2 regions of the Enterococcus sp. AZ194 genome follow, and region 1 is predicted to be linked to the other one. Evidence: predicted binding sites of a transcription regulator. Region 1 holds the regulator's gene; the other holds the start of a gene.

Region 1 (3,217 bases):
CGTTGCACCAATTGTTTGAAGTTCCCCACGAGCTAACGCCGGTTTTAAAATATTTGAGGCATCAATTGCCCCTTCTGCACCACCAGCACCAATCAAGGTATGCAACTCATCAATGAATAAAATAATCTCGCCATCTTGATAGATTTCTTCAATCACTTTTTTCATACGATCTTCAAACTCACCACGATACTTGGTCCCAGCAACTAAAGAACCCATGTCTAACATCATTAAGCGCTTCTTTTGCATCTCTTCTGGGACTTCTTGTGCCACGATTCGTTGAGCTAAGCCTTCAGCAATCGCTGTTTTACCAACGCCTGGTTCTCCAACTAAGACCGGATTATTTTTGGTTCGGCGACTTAATATTTGAATTAGACGTTTCACTTCTGCGCTTCTACCAACCACTGGATCAAGCTTGCCATCTCTTGCAAGCTTTGTTAAGTCACGGGCAAGTGAATCTAACGTAGGTGTCCCTTGTGTTGGTTGATTCTTCGCAGCTCCACCTTTACGACGATTGCCAGTACTTCCTTTTGGTTCTGTGACACCCATCTTACGTTTTAATAGTTGGCGCATTTTAGATAAGTCTAACCCCAAATTCATAACAATTCGTGAAGCTAGAATTTCTTCATCTCTTAATAATCCTGATAACAGATGCTCCGTGCCAATCGCTGGTACACCAAAACGTTTGGCCTCATCTGCAGCATAGGCAAAAATTTGTTTAGCACGCGGTGAATAAGGTAAGTAAATTCCTTTTGGATAAGATTTAATGGTGCCATAACCAATTAAATGCTCAATTTCCTCTTGAACCTCATGATCATTTAAGCCCATTTGGCGTAATGTTTTCCCCGCAATTCCTTCTGTTTCTAATAGTAGCGCTAATAACAAGTGCTCTGATCCAACTGATTGATGTTTAAAAAATTTGGCTTTTTCTTGAGAGATAGATAAGACCACTCTAGCTCGTTCTGTAAATAGTTCGTTCAAAGCGCTCACTTCCTTTCTTCATAACTTAGTCGTTCTAAAAATGCTCTAAGTATCTGAGCACGCAGGACATTCTCTTTGGCAGAGATGCCTAGCACATTTTTTGAAATAGCACTCAGCATTAAATTTCCTTCATTTCGAGTAACTATCTCATCCTCATACATTTTCTGAATAATTGCTAGGGCATTTTTTTCAGTTAATTCATGGTCAAATAACTGGTTAATTCTTTCTAAAAGTTGTCGTTTATCCGACAATTGAACTTTAACGATTCGGATATAACCACCACCGCCACGCTTACTCTCAACCGTATAGCCACGTTGAATGGTGAAACGGGTATTGATTACATAATTGATTTGTGAAGGAACACAATTGAATAAATCTGCCATTTCGGCACGTCGAATCTCAATCATTTCACTATTCTCAAGAATGCTCTTTAGATATGCTTCAATCAAATCTGACGTATTATGATTACTCATTCTCTTCATTCCCTTGACTAATATTGACCTTAATTATATCGAACTTAGGAAGAGAATGAAAGAACTATGCTTTTGTTTAAATAAAAATAAACACTTTTTTTAATGAATCTTATAGATAAAGACACAAATTCTGCTAATAAATCCCCGTCCGTCACGTGTTAAATCAAATTCACTCCTCTTATTTTACTATTTAACGGAAAACTTTTACAGCTTGAATTTGTAAGCTTCTCGGATTCACCTGCCCAAATAAAGAAAAAATGTGAAGCCGAAAGCTCTCTTCTAATTGTTACTATTCATACCATTCCTACTAAGACTATTTAAAATGGTGAGGCTGGGACATTTCATACGTTATGTCCTAATCTCTCTTTAGCCGAATAAACGGTGGATACAGAAGCAACTCCATCTGCACTCCGTCCCATCAATTTCTAAAGGTGCAACACTTTTAGAACTGATGGACTGCGTTCCGCTCTCAACAACTTCTACGCATGAGACATGCTAGAGTTGAAGGTTCTTATTGCTGTAAAACACAACGAAGCATGAGTTGATGTTGCACAGTACCTACCCGGTTCTCGGAGTTAAACACTCCTGTCCCAACCTCTTCAATCAGTCTACGTTTGCCATTCTTGCTAGTGCTGAGGTAGGGAAGCGAAATGAAACATTTCACTAGTATCGCACTACGCTTACCATTCTACTAAAAGGTCCTACAAAAGTAGAACTGGCAACTAAAAGTTCCTACACAAGTGGAACTGACAAGCTACTTGCGATCAGACTGCGAACTTTTTGATGGAAGGAATTATAGATGCGGCCTTGCTACTTTGGTCTCATGAAAGGTACTGAAAAGCCTATTACCAGTAGCTTTCTTAGTAAGTGCCTAATAAAATAGTACCTACACGCCAAATAGCCCAAGCCTTATACTAAGCTTAGGTTATTTGGTCTGTTTATAAGTAGTTCTACATAATGCTTGAACATCTGGTTTCCAGGGAAGTAAGGCGTCCAACCCTTCATCTGATTGAGTTTCCATATTTGGTACTCGATCAAATAGGAATTCTATATATCGAATCGGGTCGAGACCATTGGCTACTGCCGTTCGATAGATACTCAAAATGACGCCTGATGTTCGTGCGCCTTCCAAGCTACAGGAATGCATGTAATTTTTTCGCCCAATCACCAGCTCTTTTATATGACGCTCGGCCAAATTATTACTTAATTCCAATCGTCCATCCTCAAAGATTCGCTCAAATCCGCTTCGTATCTTCCGTACATACTCAACGGCATTCTCTAGCTTCGATTTTGGGACCGCAACGAACGTATCTAGCCATTCATAAAAGTTGTTCACCAATGGCTTCAGATAAGCTTGACGCTTATCAAAACGTTCCTCAATGGTGACTTCCTTCCATTTGCGTTCTAGCTCGAACCAGATGTCAAGCATCTTCACGGCGACAACTGCTGGCGTTTGTTCGGCCTTACCATTTTTTGGAATGGCTTCAAAAAACTTTCGACGTGCGTGCGCAAGGCAATAGACGAGCTTCACATCCGTTACATAATTATACCCTGCATAGCCATCACAATGAAGATACCCCTTAAAGTCAGACAAAAACTCTTTCGGTACTGTCCCAGATTTAGACTCTGCATGATGGTAATAGGCAATAGGCTGTGCACTATGTTTCCCGGTTGAGAAGAGCCAGTAATAGGTTTTTGCTTTTTTACTCTGAATCACTTGATAGCTCGTCTCGTCTGCATGAAGAATCTCTTCTTGATTCAAATAA
Region 2 (3,217 bases), 1.4 Mb from region 1:
AAATAAGAAGGAATTCACGGAAATGACAAGAAACACGAAAGACTTTCTTTCGATGTTGATTGATTCCTACGTGGTGCTCTTCAAATTTTTGTGACCAGGTAGGTACTGTTCTACATCTATTTACTTTGTAAATAGTGTTTCACAGCAATTTCAGCTTATTTTTCGAACCTTCAACTCTAGCATGTCTCATGCTAGAGTTGAAGGTTCTTATTGCTGTAAAACACAACGAAGTATGAGTTGATGTTGCACAGTACCTACTCGGTGCTGTAAAACACAACGAAGTATGAGTTGATGTTGCACAGTACCTACTCGGTGCTGTAAAACACAACGAAGCATGAGTTGATGTTGCACAGTACCTACTCGGTGCTGTAAAACACAACGAAGTATGAGTTGATGTTGCACAGTACCTACTCGGTGCTGTAAAACACAACGAAGCATGAGTTGATGTTGCACAGTACCTACCCGGTTCTCGGAGTTAAACACTTCTCGGTTAAAACAGATAGGAATGCCTGTCTGCTTTATTTAACCTTAATCACTAGCTTACCAATTGTTCGATTGGTTTCTAGTCTGCGATGGGCTTCAAAGATAGTTTCAGGAGACAGTTCTTGGAGGGTCTCTGTGTGTGTAGAAACAATTGTCCCGTCTTCTAGTAATTGAGCAATCTTTTGTAGGATTTCCCCTTGAGACTCAATATTGTACCCATAATCTGTTTTGGCAAACATGTACTCCCAATCAAAGCTGGCTGATTTGTTTTTTAAGATAGATAAATTGACTGGTTCTTTCGCTTCAACAATCGAGGCTAAATGGCCAAAGGGCGCCAAAAAGTGTGCCATTGATTCATAATAGGCATCAGTTGAATGGAGAAGGAGAATTCTTCTAACCTCTGTTAAATTAAGTTTTTGCATCTGTTTTACTAAATCTTCGCGATGGTTGAGTGCGATATCTGCGCCCATCTGTTTAATCCACTCCGTTGTTTCCCTTCTTGAAGCTGTCGCCAAGACATTCAGGCCGGCCCATTTGGCTAACTGAATTGCTACTGACCCAACACCCCCAGCACCATTGACGATAAGAATGGTTTCATCCAAATTGCCCGATTTTTTTGCCAATAGGTTCATTTTTTCAAACAAAACCTCAAAAGCAGTCAAACCTGTCAACGGCATTGCGGCCGCTTTTTCAATAGATAGATTTTTTGGAAGCCGAGCTACTAGGCGAGCATCCACTACTTGATGTTCTGCATAACTGCCCGCTCGTTTATTGGTTCCACTATACATTACAAAATCCCCAACCGAAAAATCAGTTACCTGTGTACCAGTCTCCGTTATTTTCCCAACTGCATCAAAGCCTAACACCTTCCATTGATCAGAGGCCCATATTTGACGTAATTTCGTATCCACGGGGTTCACCGAGATAGCTTGAACTTCAACTAATAGGTCAAAGGGCTTGAGAGAATCCAAGGTCCATTCAACTTCTTCAAACTGATTTCCTTCGATTAATGCGAACCCTTTTTTAAATGCAATTGCCTTTGTTTTCATCTGTTTTACTCCCATCTATAACTAATGTGACCCACAAAAAAACCTTCTATTTATTACTGATTAGTGTATCATCATTTGTAAAAGAAAAGAAATGAATTGTCTGACTTTTCTTAAAAGTAAACTAGAAAGCTTACTCAAACAACGAATCAGAGGTCTTTTATATTACGAATAAACGAACAAAAAAAAGTTCTTAATAAAAGGTTAAAAAGGAATGATATCTTTTGACCATTATTGACCATAGGAGTATACTAGATTTTGTAAGGCGAAATTGATTATAGAGTGGAGGAAACCATTTATGAATATTGAAAAAATGACCACAACCTTGCAAGAAGCGATTGCAGAAGCACAAAACGTTGCAATCACGAGAAAACATCAAGAGATTGATATTGTACACCTTTGGAAAATTTTCTTACAACCAAACCATTTTGGTCGTAACTTTTATACAGATGCTGGACTCGATGTTGAAGCATTTGAACGTGAGATTGACTTAGCTTTGGACGAGTACCCGACTGTTTCAGGTGGTAATGTTCAATACGGTCAAAGCATGAGTCAAAATCTATTTCATTTATTAAATGAAGCAGATAAACTTCGCGAGAGCTTTGGCGATGAATTTTTATCAACTGAGATTGTTATTTTAGCAATCATGAAGCTAAAAAATTATCGTTTAACTAACTATCTAGTTGCAAAGGGCTTAACTGAAAAAGAACTACGTAAAAATATTGAAGAGATGAGAGGGGGAGACCGTGTGACTTCTCAAAACCAAGAAGAGCAATATAAGGCTTTAGAAAAATATGGCGTTGACTTAGTTCAACAAGTAAAAAGTGGAAAACAAGACCCTATCATCGGTCGTGATGAAGAAATACGTGATGTGATTCGGATTTTGTCAAGAAAAACCAAAAATAATCCGGTCTTAATCGGGGAACCTGGTGTTGGGAAAACGGCTATCATAGAGGGATTGGCTCAACGAATAGTTCGAAAAGATGTGCCAGAAAATCTGAAAGATAAAACGATTTTCTCTCTAGATATGGGCGCGTTAATTGCTGGCGCTAAGTTTCGTGGGGAATTTGAAGAACGCTTAAAAGCAGTTCTAAAAGAAGTGAAAAAAAGCGATGGCCGAATTCTTTTGTTCATTGATGAAATTCATAATATTGTTGGTGCAGGAAAGACAGAAGGCAGTATGGATGCTGGAAATCTATTGAAGCCAATGTTAGCAAGAGGTGAGCTTCATTTGATTGGGGCAACAACATTGGATGAATACCGACAATATATGGAAAAAGACAAAGCGCTTGAACGGCGTTTCCAAAAAGTGCTTGTTCAAGAACCAACCGTAGAGGATACCATCAGTATTTTGCGTGGACTAAAGGAACGCTTTGAAATCCACCACAGTGTTAATATTCATGACAATGCTTTAGTTGCGGCAGCGACTCTATCTGATCGTTATATTACTGATCGTTTCTTGCCAGATAAAGCCATCGATTTAGTGGATGAAGCCAGTGCTACCATTCGCGTGGAGATGAATTCGATGCCGACTGAGCTAGACCAAGTCACGCGCCGCTTAATGCAATTAGAAATCGAAGAAGCTGCCTTAAAAAAAGAATCCGATGATGCAAGTAAAAAACGTCTGCTTGCCTTACAAGAAGAATTAGCTGAGCTTCGTGAAGAAACCAATGCCATGAAAATGCAAT

Evidence for each region. The regulator CtsR, encoded in region 1, represses protease genes until heat stress. The targets are predictions, from matches to a motif close to TTGGTCAAAAAAGGTCAAANA.
Region 2: clpB (ATP-dependent chaperone ClpB) is a predicted target of CtsR. The motif match lies at 1,751-1,771, and genes of this name have one in related genera.

Annotation. Positions count from the first base shown of each region.
Region 1 is NZ_JBIOQR010000001.1:265,981-269,197, reverse strand. It holds gene IGI37_RS01500 (ATP-dependent Clp protease ATP-binding subunit) at 1-978, opposite strand, end outside; gene IGI37_RS01495 (CtsR family transcriptional regulator) at 984-1,451, opposite strand; gene tnpC (IS66 family transposase) at 2,377-3,217, opposite strand, start outside.
Region 2 is NZ_JBIOQR010000001.1:1,628,936-1,632,152, forward strand. It holds gene IGI37_RS07600 (zinc-binding alcohol dehydrogenase family protein) at 519-1,532, opposite strand; gene clpB (ATP-dependent chaperone ClpB) at 1,828-3,217, shown strand, end outside.